Regions from separate parts of the Cellulomonas chengniuliangii genome, predicted to be linked through region 1. Evidence: riboswitches for the same ligand, from Rfam matches in the RefSeq annotation. Region 1 holds a riboswitch; the other holds the start of a gene.

Region 1 (7,461 bases):
GGCGAGCGCCGCGGCGGTGGGCTCGTTGACGATGCGCAGCACGTTGAGGCCTGCGATCTGACCGGCGTCCTTGGTGGCCTGGCGCTCGGCGTCGTTGAAGTAGGCCGGGACGGTGATGACCGCGTCGGTGACGGGCTCGCCCAGGTACTCCTCGGCGTCGCGCTTCAGCTTGCCGAGCACGCGGGCGGAGATCTCCTGCGCGTTGTACTTCTTGCCGTCGATGTCGACGGACCAGTCGGTGCCCATGTGGCGCTTGACCGACGTGATGGTGCGGTCGACGTTCGTCACGGCCTGCCGCTTGGCGACCTCCCCGACGAGCACCTCGCCGGTCTTGGAGAACGCGACGACCGACGGGGTCGTGCGGGATCCCTCGGCGTTGGCGATGACGGTGGGCTCGCCGCCCTCGAGGACCGAGACCACGGAGTTGGTGGTGCCGAGGTCGATGCCTACTGCTCGTGCCATGAGCGTGCGCCTTCTTTCGTGTGGGTGCGTGAACCCCGGGGATGTCGCCACCGAGGGTCGCTTGAGTCTGCTGCGCTCAAGTTTGCGCGCCCGAGGCGCGCCACGCAAGTTCCGAGGCCCAATGTTGAGTCTGGTCGGCTCAATGTGCGAGGACGGAAGCGCCCCCACCACTCAAGTTGACTCCACCACCGTCAGCCCCGCACCCCGGGGGCGCCGACACGAGCCCGTCAGCTCACCCGGGTGCGGCGAGGGCTCGCGGTCGACGACGTCGCGGCGCCGCTCCACCACGTCTCCCAGCGGGCGAGCACCCTCGCGACAGCCTCGTCGTCGACGCCGTACAGCGAGAGCACCGCGGTCAGCAGGCCGTGCGGGGGCCGGCTGCCCGCCGGCGTCTCCATGAGCACCAGCAGCGCGGGGCGCTCCGCGTACAGGCGCAGGCCCACCTGGTGCTGGGACTTGTAGAGGATCTGCCCGCCGATCATCGACCCGTCCGGCAGCTCCGCCTCGACGTGGCCGCCCACCGGGACGCCGCGCAGGCCGTGGAGGCCGAGGCGGTCCAGCAGTCGGTCGCGCAGCGGCCCCGCGTCCACGTCGCGCATGACGACGGTGCGGCGCTCTTCGCCCGGGAACTGCTCGAGGGCGAACTTCAACTGGTGGGCGCCCGCGATCCACGCCTCGTCGCGCGGGTCGTGCACGCCGTCGAACGTCGTGATGCCGTCATGCGCGGTGCGCTGCACCGACAGGTGGGAGCGATGGTGCGACTCCCCCGCGACAGGCGTCACCTGCACGCGGTCCCCGCGCGGCCACGCCAGGGCGCGCACCGGCGCGCCGCCCACCGAGGACGTCTCGGAGGCCACGGGGCGCACGCCGAACATCTCGCGGATCTCGCCGTCGATGCCCTCGCGGTCCCATCCGAACCAGCGCCGGACCAGAGCCGGGTCCCGCAGATGGTCCCAGACCACGTCCGGGGCCGCGTCAATGTCCAGCCCCACCACCTCGCGGTGCTCGAGTCCGCCAGCCATGCCGCGTCACCCCAACCTGCGTCTCGCCGGGGACAGGCCCTCCCCGGTCCTCCTCCGACCGTAGACCGCGCACGGCTTCGCGGCCCCCCGGGCCAATGCCCGATGCGTCACACCTGAAGGTCAGAGCAGGGCCACAGCCTGCGGGTCTACCCCCAGCGCCACGTCGTCTCCCGGCGCGGCCGAGACCCCCGGGCGTGCCGCAGCGGTCACCCGCCCGATGCCCTCGACGCGCACCCCGAGCTCGGTGCGCCCACGCCGGAACGCCGACGAGAGCACGACGCCACGGGCCAGCGCCCCGGCCTCGGCGAGGGAATCGCCCGGGAGCACCACGAGCGCGCCCTCCGCGAGAGCCGCGAGCCGCGCCCCCGCCGGGATGTCCCCGCCGAGGGACGCGCGCACCCGCGCGCCCAGCGGCGAGTCGAGGGGGACGAACGCCTCGTACCCGAGGAACTCGGCGACCTCGCGGGTCGCCGGCCGCCGCCACAGGTCGGCGGGGGTTGCCGCCTGCAGCAGGCGCCCCGCGCTCATCACCGCGACCCGATCGCCCACCGTGGCAGCCTCGTCGTGGTCGTGCGTGACGAACAGCGCCGTGGTGCCGGTGGCGACGAGGGCGGCCCGCAGATCGTCGGCGAGGCGCTCTCGCAGCGCCCGGTCGAGGGCCGACAGCGGCTCGTCGAGCAGCAGCAGGCGCGGCTGCGGCGCCAACGACCGGGCCAGCGCGACCCGCTGCCGCTCCCCGCCCGACAGCGTCGCCACCGAGCGCGCGCCGTACCCGGCCAGCCCCACGAGGTCGAGCAGGCCGGCCACCCGGGCGCGCCGCTCCGCTCGGGGGAGCCGCGCCATGCGCAGCCCGAACTCGACGTTGCCCGCGACGTCCCGGTGAGGGAACAGCTGGCCGTCCTGGAACATCAGGCCGAACCCGCGACGGTGCACCGGGACCCCGGCGAGGTCCTGCCCGTCCCAGGCGACGGCGCCCCCGGCGAGCGGCTCGAGGCCCGCGATGGCGCGGAGCACGCTCGACTTGCCGCAGCCCGAGGGTCCGAGCAGCGCCACGACCTCGCCCCGCCGCACCTCGAGGCTGAGCCCGTCGACCGCGGGCGGTCCCTGGTCGCGGCCCTTGCGGGCGTCGTCGTACCGGACGCTCATGGCGTCGATCGTGAGCCCGTCCATCAGAGCTCCCCTCCTGCTGGGCCGCGCAGGCGCTCGGCGACGGAGATGATCCCGGCGGTGACCAGGGCGAGCAGCACCGACGCGGCCAACGCCATGCCGTGGTTCTCCGCGCCGGGCCGGCCGATGAGCTTGAAGATGACGACCGGCAGCGTGGGCCGGTCGGGGCGGGCGAGGAAGGACGTGGCGCCGAACTCGCCGAGGGACACGGCGAACGCGAGCCCGACGGCGAGCCCCAGCGCCCGGACCGCCATCGCCACGTCGACGGAGGCGAGCACCCGGCCCGGCCCCGCGCCCAGCGCGGCGGCGGCCTCGCGCAGCCGGGGGTCGATCGCGCGCAGCACCGGCAGCACGGTCCGCACCACCAGCGGCACGGCGACGACCGCCTGGGCGATCGGCACCAGCAGCGCGCTGCGGCGCAGGTCGAGGTCGAGCCCGAAGGGGTTGTCCAGGGTGAGCAGGAAGCCGAACCCGACGGTCACGGCCGAGACACCCAGCGGGAGCATGAACACCGCGTCGAGCAGGGAGACCGCGCGGCGGGCCGAGCGGCGGCGAGGGCGGCGGGAGACGACGAGCGCCACGAGCCCCCCGACCACCACCGCGATGACCGTCGCGTCGAACGCGATGCGCAGCGAGTTCGCCGCGGCCTCCCACACCGTCACCGTGAGCGCGTTGCCGCCGCCTGTGGTCCCCAGGGCCGCGTAGTTGCCCAGCCCCCACCCCGTGGGCGTGCGCAGCGAGCGCACCACGAGGCTGGCCAGGGGCAGCGCGATCAGCACGACCACCAGCGCCGTCACACCGGCCGCCACGGCGTCGGACCCGTTGCGCAGCCGCAGGGGGCGCTCGCCTCCCGCGGGCGCCGCGAGTGACAGGGCGCGCTCCCGGGTGCGGCGGGCGCGCGCGGCGACGGCGAGCGCCGCCGCGACGATCACGAGCTGCACCACGGACAGCACGGACGCCGCGCGCAGGTCCAGGAACTGGGTGGTCTGGATCCAGATCTCGGTCTCGATGGTGCCGTACCGCATCCCGCCCAGCACCAGCACCGTCCCGAACGCGGTCGCCGAGAACAGGAACACCAGCGACGCCGCCGAGGCGATCGCCGGGGCCAGTGCGGGCAGGGTCACCGAGCCGAAGGCCCGCAACGGCGAGGCTCCGAGGGCCCGTGCCGCCTGCTCGGTGCGCGGGTCCAGGTGCTCCCACAGGCCGCCCACGGTGCGCACCACGAGCGCGTAGTTGAAGAACACCAGCGCCGCGACGATGGCCGCGAACGTCCCGTCCAGCCCCAGGAAGTCCAGCGGGCCGCCGGTGGCGAGCAGCGAGCGGAACGCGACGCCGACCACCACCGTGGGCAGCACGAAGGGGACCGTGACGAAGGCCCGCACGGCGGCGCGCCCCGGGAACCGGCGACGGTGCAGCACGTAGGCGCCCGGCACCCCGAGCGCCACCGCGATCACCGTGGCGATGCCGGCCTGCGCCAGCGTGAGCCCGATGATCCGCCAGGTCCGCTGCCGCGCGAAGACCTCGGTGAACGCGGACAGGTCCAGCGCGCCGTCGGTGGTGAACCCCCGGGCCACGAGCGTGGCGACGGGCCAGGCGAAGAAGACGCCCAGGAAGGCCAGCGGGACGGCCGCGGCGAGCGCCCACCACAAGGCCCCGCCCACGCCCGACCGACCGCGCCCCGCACGCGGGGGGCGGCCGGACGAGGCGGGCGCGGACGGCCGGGGCGCGTCGAGCGTGGTCAGCCCGTGACGATGTCCGTCCATGCCCTGATCCACTCGTCGCGGTGCTGCTCGATGGCCGCGGGGGCCACCGCGAAGGGGGCGTCCGCGAGCGGCGCCCACCGGGCCCACTCGGCGGGCAGTTCGACGTCGCCGCTCACCGGGTACATGTACATGGAGCCGGGGATGCCGGCCTGCACCTCGTCCGAGAGCAGGAAATCGACGAGCTGCCGGGCGCCGTCCGGGTTCTGCGCGTTCGCCAGCACCCCGGCGTACTCGACCTGCCGGAAGCAGGTGTCGAGCAGCGCCGACGTGGTCGGCTCCGAACCGCCCTCGGGCACGGTGAACGGCGGGGACGACGCGTACGAGAGCACGAGGGGCCGCTGGCCCTGGCCGCTGCCGCCCGAGAAGTCGACGTCGTACGCGTCGGACCAGCTCTCGACCACCTTGACGCCGTTCGCCTGCAGCCGCTGCCAGTACTCCTGCCAGCCGTCCTCGCCGAAGGCGCCCACCGTGGCCAGCAGGAACGACAGCCCTGGGGAGGACGTCGCGGCGTTCGTCACGACGAGCTGATCCCGGTACTCCGGCCGGGCCAGGTCCTCGAGCGTGGCCGGCGCCGCGAGCCCGCGCTCGGCGAACCACGCGTCGTCGACGTTCACGCACACGTCGCCCACGTCGATCGCGGTGAGCGAGCCGGAGTCGTCCGGGGCGTACTGCTCCGCGTCCGCGGCCGCGGGGGCCTGCGACGTGTAGGGGTCCAGCACACCCGCGTCGATGGCCCGCGAGGCGAAGGAGTTGTCGATCCCGAAGACGGCGTCGCCGAGCGGCGCGTCCTTGGTCAGCACGAGCTGGTTGACCAGCGACCCGCCGTCACCGGGCGTGACGATCTCGACGCGCAGGCCGGACTCCCGCTCGAAGGACTCGATCAGGCCGTCGCCCACAGCGAACGAGTCGTGGGTGACGAGGGTGACCGTGTCCGACGGGCTGGACGGGTCGTCCGAGGCGTCGATAGCCGAGCAGGCGCTCAGCGCGAGCGCCGCGACGGCCGCGACGGCGCCCGCCCGACGTGCTCGTGCGGCCGGGGTCGGTGAGGCCCGGCGCGCTCCCGCGGATCGGTGGGGCATGGTGGTGCGTGGCATGGCGTCCTCCCAGATGCAGGAGGGGGTCGCCGCCGCCACCGGTCCCGCGGCATCCGCCGTGGCCGACGACGACGGGACTGAGAAGCCCGACTCCCTACGCCGGTGTGACCCGGATCAGGTTCGAGGGTCTGCGGATGGCCCGCACTCTCAGCGCCCTGGACCCCTCGGCACGTCGCCGGAGGGGCTGTGGCGCTCCCCTGTCGTTCAGCGGCGAGACTACACCGCGCGTACGGTGAGCAGCAGCCTCGCCCCCGTTTCCCCACCCCTGAGGAGGATCAGTGAACGACGAGCAGAAGAACTCGATGCTCGCCAAGGTCGCCGGCGCGGCCGTCGCCCTGGCTGCCGCCTGGGTCGCCCACAAGGCGATCGACGCCGCGTGGAAGGCCGCCAGCGGGCACAAGGCGCCGAAGCCGGACGACGACGGCGACGCTGGCCTGAGCGAGCTCGTCGCGGCCGCAGCCCTCAGCGGCGCCCTGGTCGCCGCGTCCCGGGTGCTCGCCACCCGCGGGACGAAGTCCTTCGCGTCGCGGGTGAACCGCAACCGCCTCACCCGCTGACCGCGGCGGGAGCAGGGCGCCGGGCGCCGGGACGTCAGTCGAAGCCGGGCTTCCCGTCGGTGTCCGGGTCGTTCCGGCGGCTGGCGTCCGGGCGGGCTCCCGGCTCGGGCCGCTGGTCGTTGTCCGGCACCGGCGGCGCGACGTTCTGCGGCTCGGCGCTGTCCGCGCGCGCCTGGTCGAGCGTGAGCTCGTCCACCACGAGCAGGTCCTTGCGCACCTTGCCGGTGCGGTAGCCCGCGCGCCCCACCATGTGGGCGGCGACGGGCGCGGTGATCATCTGGAACAGCACCACCAGGACGAGCGCGCCCACCTCGGGCCCGGGCCCGAGCCGCAGCGCGAGGCCGATGAGCACCAGCACCAGGCCGAGCACCTGCGGCTTGGTGCCGGCGTGCATCCGCGACAGCAGGTCGGGGAAGCGCAGCACGCCCACGCCCGCGGCGAAGGCCAAGAACGCCCCGCCGATCATGCACGCGGACGCGACGACGTCCGCCACAGCCATCCAGTCGATGCTCATCGCAGCTCACCGCCGTACTGGTCGCCCGAGGGGTCGGCGCTGGGACCCGCGGCGCTCTCCCGGCGAAGCCGCTCGGCCTCTTCAGCCGCGATCTCCTCGCGGGTGCGCACGCGCCCCTCGCCCTCCGGCTCCACCGAGGCGAACCGCGCGATGGTCACGGAGGCCACGAACCCGACCAGCGCGAGCGCCACCAGGATCGGCACGATGTCCGCACGACGCTCGACGGCCGCGTACAGGGCGCCCGCGGAGATCATCGTCGCGACGACGATGTCCAGCGCGACGGTCCTGTCGAGCATCGACGGGCCCTTCTCGACGCGCACCACGGCCATGGCGCAGCCGACCGCCAGCAGCGCGCTGCACACGATCACCACCCAGTCGCTCACGCGTTCACCCCTTCCCCACGACGCCCGCGAGCCGGGCGCAGCGGAAGCCCCGCCTGGCGCAGCTCCTCGTCGGAGGCGAACGCGCGCAGCACCCGCTCCTCCTGGGCCAGGACCGTCTGCCGGGCCTTCTCCACACCGCCCGACTGCTCGACGTCCAGCACGTGCAGGTACAGCTTGCCGGTCAGCCGGTGCGCCTCGACCACGAGGGAGCCAGGCACCAGCGACGACAGCTCGGAGGTGAGCGTCAGGTACAGGTCGGAGTGGCTGCGCAGCTGCACGCCGATGACCGCGCCGTGCGGGACATGCCCGGGGCGAAGCGCCAGCAGGCTCACCTCGAACGACGCGCGCACCAGGTCGAAGGCGAACCGCCCGACCAGGCGCATCAGCCCCAGCGGGCGCACGCGGCCGTGGAACACGATCGGCGTCATCCGCAGGCCGCCGGTGACCAGCACGCCGATCAGGAGCCCGACGATCAGGTTCGCGACGCTGAGGGAGCCCC
Region 2 (7,461 bases), 1.5 Mb from region 1:
TGCGGCTCGACCCGAACGACTTCCTGCGCGAGCACCTGGCCGAGCCGGCGCCGAGCGACGCGGCGATCCCCGCCACGGCGCCCGGCGCCGCGTCCATCGGACACGTGCACCTGCAGGTCGGCGACGTGCCCTCGGCGCGCGACTTCTACGTGGACGCCGTGGGCTTCGACGTGATGGCGGAGTTCCACGGGGCGCTGTTCGTCGCCGCGGGCGGGTACCACCACCACATCGCCGTCAACACGTGGAACAGCGCCGGCGCGGGCCCACGCGCCTCCGCGCTGGGCCTCGGCGAGATCGGCATCGTCGTGCCGACCGCCGACGACGTCGCCGCGCTCGGCGACCGGCTGGCCCACGCCCGGGTGCAGGCGCGCCACGACGGGCTGACCCTCACGTTCGAGGACCCGTGGCGCAACGTCATCAAGGTCACGGCGGGCTGACGCCCCCGCTGAACGCGCCGAAGGACGAGAGCCAGCCCGCCGCGGCGGACAACCCCACCACCGCGGCGCACGCGGCGAGCACCACTCCCGCGAACACCGCGTCCGCCGGCCCCAGCGGCGCCGGGCGGTGCACGGTGCGCGGACCCGCGCCCAGCGCCCGGGTCTCCATCGCCACCGCCATGCGCTGGCTCTGCCGCAGCGTCACGACCAGCAGGGTGAACGCCGCGCGCGCCGCGGCGCGACCCCGGTCGTGGCCGCGGCGGGCGGGCGGAACCCGTGCCGCCTGCGCTTGGCGGATGGTCGACCAGCGCTCGGGCAGCTGCTCGAGCATGCGGTAGCCCGCCAGCACCGCGAACGTCACCCGGGGACCCAGGCGGGCGTGCTGGTGCAGGCTGGTCATCAGCCGGGCGCCGTCCGTGGTGAGCACGAACGCCGTGGAGAGCGTCCCGACGAGCACCGTCCGCCACCCCAGCGAGGCGCCCACCGAGACGCCGACGTCGGTGATCTCGAGGCCCGCCACCTCGGCCAGCACGCGTCCCGGGCGGGTCACGGCGTTGACCATGAAGATGCTCAGCGCGAACGGGGTGAAGGCCCACTGCGCCCGCAGCACCGTGCGCCACGGCAGGCCTCCGGCCAGGGTGACGGCCGGGCCCGCGACGAGGAGCAGGGCGAGGGGCGTCCACGGGTCGAGCACCGCGACGAGCGCGCCCGTGACGAGCAGCAGCACCACCAGCTTCACGGTGGGGTTGCGACGGTGCAGCAGCGAGTCGTGTGCCAGGGCCCGGCCCAGCCCGGGCCCGCTCACCGCGGCACGGCCGACGCCGCGGGACCACGCAGGGCCGACGAGGCGCGGACGCCGGCGTCCAGGGCGTCGAGGAAGTCGCGGAGCGCGGCGCCCGACGCCCGCCATGCGCCCAGGACCGGCGGGAGCGCCAGGCCGGCGCGGTCGAGCAGAGGCTCGTCGGACAGCACGCGGTCCGGCGGGCCGGCCGCCAGGACCCGGCCGCCGCCCAGCATCACCACCTCGTCGGCCAGCGATCCCACCAGCCTCAGGTCGTGCGTCACCAGCACGACGCCGCGCCCCTCCTCGGCGAGCCCGCGCAGCGCCGCGGCGACCAGGCCCCAGGTCGACCGGTCCTGCCCGAACGTCGGCTCGTCCGCGAGCAGCACGTCGTGGTCGCACACCGTCATCGCGGCCAACGACACCCGCCGCTGCTGGCCCCCCGAGAGCCGGAACGGGTCCTGCTCGGCGAGGCCCCGCAGATCCAGGTCGGACAGCGCCCGGTCGGCCACGGACAGCGCGTCCACCCGCCCGGCCGCGCGCGGCCCGTACGCGAGCTCGGCGCGGACGCTGCGGGTCAGGAGCTGGTGCTCCGGATGCTGGAACGCCATCCCGACGCTGCCCCCGGCCACCGTGCCCTCGCACGGCAGCAGCCCGGCCAGCGCGAGGAGCAAGGAGGACTTCCCCGAGCCGTTGACGCCGACGACCGCCGTCACCGTGCCGCCTCGAACCGTCAGGTCCACGGGGCCGACCACCACGCGACCGGCGCGCCGCACCTCGACCGACCGCGCCTCGAGCACGACCTCCCCGGGCCGGGCAGCGGCGGCTCGCGGCCCGCGCCGCGCGGCCGCGGCCACCCGGGCAGGGGAGTCGAAACCGGCGGCCCGCAGCTCGGCGGTCGCGGGCAGCCAGCACCCGAGGCCCACCAGCTCCTCCGGGCGCTCGTCGAGGACCACGCGGGTCGGGCCGTCGACGCGCACCCGGCCGCGCTCGTCGAGCACCACGACGCGCGGGGGCAGCGCCCCGATCTCGTCGAGCCGGTGCTCGACCAGCACGCTCGCCCGTCCCTGGGCGGCAGCCCGCGCCGCGGCGGCGACCTGCCGCGTGCCGACGGGGTCGAGCAGCGCCGTGGGCTCGTCGAGCAGCAGCACGTGCGGGTCTGCGACAAGGGTCGCCGCGAGCGCGACCCGTTGGCCCTCCCCGCCCGACAGCTCGCTCGTGCGGCGGCCGATCAGCCCGCCAGCGCCGACCAGCCGGAGCGCGCGCTCCACGCGCGGCCCGATCTCGTGCCGCGGCGCGCGGCGGTTCTCCAACGGGAAGGCGACCTCGTCCAGCACCGTCGGCAGCACGAGCTGGTCGACCGGGTCCTGGGTGAGGGTGCCCACCCGCATCGCCAGCGTCGGCACGTCGACCACGGGACCGGGCCCGAGCACCTCGAGGCCTGCCACCCGCGCCTGGCCGTCAGCCTGTGCCCCGATCGACTGGGGCACGATCCCGGCCAGGACGCGCAGGACGGTGCTCTTTCCGGCCCCGGACGGCCCGAGCAGCAGCACGTGCTCGCCCGGTCCCACGTCGAGGTCGAGGCCGTCGAGCACCGGGCGCGCGGCGCGGGGGTAGCGGACCGCCAGGCCGCGCACGCGGATCACGGCGTGCTCGCGTCGGGGGAGCCGGTGACCGCGTCGGCGCCGGCTGGGGGACCGCCGCCGGCGGGCGCAGCGGGCGCGGCCAGCCGCTCGCGGCCCACGGCGTGGTCGTCGAGCACCCCCGTGCGCAGCAGCGCCTCGCCCGTGACCCGGGCCAGCAGCCCGCACAGCACCACGCCGCTGACGGCCTGCAGGGCCACGCGCAACGCGAACCAGTCCTGCGTGGCCCACCCGAACCGCACCATCCCGATCGCGAGGTTCGCCGCCGCCGCCGTCAGGCCGGAGAGGACGAACACGCCCCACCCGTACCTGCGGTAGCGGGTGAGCGCGAACGCCAGCTCCGCCCCGGCGCCCTGCACCACGCCCACCAGGATCAGCATCGGGCCGACGGGCGAGGCGAGGAACACGACCTCGACGAGGGCGGCCACCACCTCGGCGACGATCCCGACGCCGGGCTTGCGGATGATGAACACGGCGAGCGGCGCCACGACCATCCAGCCGCCGGCCAGCGCGTTCTGCGCGAGGTCCCCGAACGGGCCCATCGCCACCTGCAGCGCGAGCCACCCCTGCACCAGCGCCCAGTAGAGGAACCCGGCCACCACGGCGAGCGCGGCCAGCAGCACCAGCTCGTGCAGGGTCAGCGCGGCCCGGCGCCGTGCGGCGCTCATCGGGCCGCCGCCGCGGAGCCGGACGCCGCGCGAGCAGGCGTGGACGGCGAGTTGAGCGAGATCGTGGCGTGCGACACGACGTGCCGGACCTCACGGCCCACCAGCAGCCAGCCCTGCGCCACGGCGGTCAGGACATCGGCGAGGTCGCCGTCGAGCCGGGTCACGAAGTGCTCCGTGCCGCTCACGACCCCCAGGCCGCGGGCGTGCTCGATCGCGGCGAGGATGCCGGCCATGTGGTCGCCGGGACGGTCGGGCCCGCCGTCGTCGAGCGGGTATAGGGCCCAGTGGGCGCTGGCCGTCTGACCGCTGCGTGGCAGCGGCTCCAGAACCACGGGGCGCAGCAGGGTCGAGTCGTCCACCGCGCACGACACCTCGCCGGGGCAGCCCCGGGACAGGTGCAGGTGCGCGACGACGTGCGCGCCGGAGGCGGCTGCGCTCGCGATCGCCGCCTGCGCGAAAGCCACGACGTCCTGCTCGTCGCCCCGGAGGAACGTCGACACGTCGTCGGTGACAACCTCGACCCCAGGCCGTCGGGCCGCCCGCAGGGCATCGAGGATGAGCGGCGCGAAATCGGAGGTCATGGGGTGCAGCGAGAGGCGCGCGCCGACTCCGAGGGCGTCGGGCTCGGCCCTGCCCTCCGCGTCGGGCGCGGCGGCGTGCTGGTCGGTGGTGGTCATCAGAGGGCCTCTCGTCCGTCGTCGGACCCCCGGGCAGCCGCACGCGGCCGCCGGGCCCTCACGACGATGCGGACGACGGGGTCGGACAGCGGTCGCCGTCCAGCCCGCCGGCCACGCGGCGACGGGGGAGCCCGACGACACATGCCCTGCTCCCTACGCCGGTGTGAACCGGATCAGGTTCCACGGGTCTGCGGGTGGGACTCTCGTCCGGCCGCACTCTCAGCGCTCCTGCGCTCCCCGGGGGCTTGTCTCCTCGACGCTAGCCGGAGCCGGGCGACCGTGGCGAGCCCGTGTCCGGATGCCGGTCAGCGCATCCACTCGTGCCGGCCCCGCGCGGTGGCCCGCCGGGCGACGCGAGGGAGCCGCTGGTCGAGCGCGACCGAGCGGGCCGCGGCCCGCTCGTGCAGCAGCCCGTAGGTGAAGGCGCTCTCCCCGGCGGCGTGCGCGTCGAAAGCCACCCGCCGGAGCACGGCCCGCGCCACCACCAGGTCCTGGTGGTGGCCCAGGACCTCCTGCACCTGCTCGGCGGCCCGCGCGCTGCGGGTGGCCGCCGGGCCGATCACGGGAGCCAGCGCCTCGGCGGCGTACCGGGCCTGGCGGGCGTCCTTGCGCGCCTCGTGCAGCGCCATGTCACGCAGCGCGCCCGGGGCCTCGGCGCGCGCCGCCCGCCAGGCCCGCCGCAACCGGCGGAAGGCCCTGTCCACGCGGGGCAGGAGCCGGTCCTCGACAGCGCCCGCGGACTCCGTGACCACGGGCGGATCGGTCGCGAGGCCGCCGAGGCGCGCGCTCAGCCCCGCCCAGGCCGGGCTGTCGAGCACCGCGACGAGCTGCGACAGCGCGACGTCGAAGGCCGCGCGACGGTCTCCGTCGAGCCGGGCCCGCACGGGTCCCAGGACGAGGCCCTCGGGCGTCTCCTCGAGCAGGGCCAGCAGGCCGTCACCGCTCACGTCCGCGTCCCGGGCCTCCCCGAGGTGGCGGCCGAGGCGCCGCAGCTCGTCGCGCAGCGGGTCGGTGCGCTCGCGCCGCAGCACAGGGCGGAAGGTGGCGAGCGCGCTGCGCAGCCTGCGGGTGGCGACGCGCATGTCGTGCACGGCGTTCCCGTCGCCCGCGCGGACCCCGGGCTCGTGGGCGAGGAGCTCCTCGACCTGGTCGGCGAGGTAGGCCTGCACCAGTCGACCGGCGTCGACCGCCCTCCCGTCACCCGCCGTCTCGTCTCCCGCCGCGAGGTCGATCATGCGCGTCTCCCGTCATCTGGCCGACGCCGGCCCGCTCGGGTGGGCCGGCGGTCGTGGGCCGAGGGCTCAGCCCCGCATCGCGGCGGCCGTGTGCTCGACCGGCACCCGGTCGGGCTCGGGGACGGGGCCGGGCGGGACGCCGTCGCCGAACGGCCGTCCGCCCAGCTCCTCGCGGCCGTGCGGGTCCAGCCAACCGCGAAGGTCGGGCCCCTGAGGGACGATCCGCGTCGGGTTGATGTCCTCGTGGACCACGTAGTAGTGCCGCTTGATGTCCTCGAAGTCGACCGTGTCGCCGAAGCCGGGGGTCTGGAACAGGTCGCGCGCGTACGCCCACAGCACCGGCATCTCGGTGAGCTTCGAGCGGTTGGCCTTGAAGTGCCCGTGGTACACGGAGTCGAACCTCACCAGCGTGGTGAACAGGCGGACATCCGCCTCGGTGATGGTGTCCCCGACCAGGTAGCGCTGGCCGGCCAGCCGCTCGGACAGCCAGTCCAGCCGGGCGAACAACCGGCGGTAGGCGGAGTCGTACGCCTGCTGGGACCCGGCGAAGCCGCAGCGGTACACACCGTTGTTCACGTCCCGGAAGACGTCGCGGGACACCGCGTCGATCTCGGCGCGCATGGCCTCGGGGTAGAGGTCCGGGGCGCCGGGCCGGTGCAGCGCCGTCCACTCGGTCTCCAGGTCGAGGGTCATCTGCGCGTAGTCGTTCGTCACCACCTGGCCCGTGGCGATGTCGACGATGGCCGGCACCGTGATGCCCCGGGGGTAGCCCGGGAACCGGGCGAAGTAGGCGTCCTGCAGGCGTGGGATGCCGAGCACCGGGTCCACCCCGCCCGGGTCCAGGTCGAAGGTCCACGAGCGGCGGTCGTGCGTCGGGCCGGCCACCGCCATCGACAGCGCGTCCTCGAGCCCCAGCAAGCGGCGCACGATCACCGCGCGACTGGCCCACGGGCATGCGCGCGAGACGACCAGGCGGTACCGGCCGGCCTCGACGGGGTAGCCGTCCCGGCCGTCGGCTGTGATCCGCGTCGCGATGTAGCGGTCGTCGCGGGTGAACTCCGCGCCTGCTGTCACGTACGCCCCGGCGGTGCTGACCTCGTCTGTCATAGACCGAATCCTGCCGTGTCCGTCATCGGGCCGCCGCCCCAGGACCGCCGGGGCCGCGCTGGACGCCGGTCGGCCGCCGCGCCCCGCGCCTAAGGTGTGAGGTCCCTCGCCGAACTCAGGAGCCCTGTGTCTTCCCGTCCTGCCCGCCGCGCCGTCCCGCCCCACCGCCTGGTCATGGGAGCCGCGGTCGTCCTGGGGTTGGTCGTGACGGCCTGCGTCGCCGCCCCGGACCCCGAGCCCACCCCCGTCGCCACGACGGCGCCGAGCCCGGCCGCGCTCGCGGCGGTGACCGCCCCCGCGGCGGAGCTGGCCCTCGTGGGGGTCGAGGAGGCCGACGCGGTGGCGCTCGCGGCGAGCCGAGCGCTGTACGAGCGGGGGCCTGTCGTGGTGCTGGCGTCCGCGGCGGAGCACGCTGACCAGCTCGTCGGGGCCTCGGCCGCCGTCGCACTCGGCGTCCCGCTCCTCCTCACCGGCGGACCGGCCGACGGCGAGGTCGCCGCCGAGCTGGAGCGGCTCGGCGCGACGGCCGTCCTGGTCGTCGGCTCCGCCGCGACTCCGGCCTGGCTCGACGCCGGGCTCGGCGTCGTGACGGTCACCGCCGATGGCCGGGCCGCCGACGCCCTCGCGGGCGCCACCGGGCTGCGGCTCGGCGACGCCCAGGCCGTGGAGGAGGGCCAGGAGCTCGTGGCTGTCGCAGCGCTCGGGCGCCCGACGACCACCGTGCTGTCGTCGGCAGCCGCCGTCGCGCCCGCGGCCGAGACGCCCGAGCCCGCCGATACGCCCGCGCCCGCGGCCAGCGCGTCCGAGGCCCGGCTGCCGCGCGTCAGCCCGCCCGAGCCCGCCGCGACCACGACGGTGCTGACCGACGGCAGCCGCGCGCATCTCGCCGCTGTCGCGACCGCGCGCGCCGCGG

Evidence for each region. A riboswitch is a leader RNA that binds a small molecule or an ion and turns the genes downstream of it on or off. The one in region 1 is predicted to bind thiamine pyrophosphate.
Region 2: linked by a shared signal. The riboswitch ahead of NP064_RS05755 (Ykof family thiamine-binding protein) and the one ahead of NP064_RS15445 (thiamine ABC transporter substrate-binding protein) in region 1 are both predicted to bind thiamine pyrophosphate.

The regions. Positions count from the first base shown of each region.
Region 1 is NZ_CP101988.1:3,322,561-3,330,021, forward strand. Features, by position in the region: gene dnaK (molecular chaperone DnaK) at 1-462, opposite strand, end outside; gene NP064_RS15430 (hypothetical protein) at 690-1,484, opposite strand; gene NP064_RS15435 (ABC transporter ATP-binding protein) at 1,605-2,654, opposite strand; gene NP064_RS15440 (ABC transporter permease) at 2,654-4,414, opposite strand; gene NP064_RS15445 (thiamine ABC transporter substrate-binding protein) at 4,390-5,508, opposite strand; TPP riboswitch at 5,583-5,717, opposite strand; gene NP064_RS15450 (DUF4235 domain-containing protein) at 5,787-6,065, shown strand; gene mnhG (monovalent cation/H(+) antiporter subunit G) at 6,100-6,579, opposite strand; gene NP064_RS15460 (MrpF/PhaF family protein) at 6,576-6,962, opposite strand; gene NP064_RS15465 (Na+/H+ antiporter subunit E) at 6,959-7,461, opposite strand, start outside.
Region 2 is NZ_CP101988.1:1,230,758-1,238,218, forward strand. Features, by position in the region: gene NP064_RS05735 (VOC family protein) at 1-437, shown strand, start outside; gene NP064_RS05740 (energy-coupling factor transporter transmembrane component T family protein) at 424-1,242, opposite strand; gene NP064_RS05745 (ABC transporter ATP-binding protein) at 1,239-2,864, opposite strand; gene NP064_RS05750 (ECF transporter S component) at 2,861-3,529, opposite strand; gene NP064_RS05755 (Ykof family thiamine-binding protein) at 3,526-4,206, opposite strand; TPP riboswitch at 4,338-4,456, opposite strand; gene NP064_RS05760 (CHAD domain-containing protein) at 4,512-5,441, opposite strand; gene NP064_RS05765 (glutathione S-transferase family protein) at 5,508-6,548, opposite strand; gene NP064_RS05770 (cell wall-binding repeat-containing protein) at 6,675-7,461, shown strand, end outside.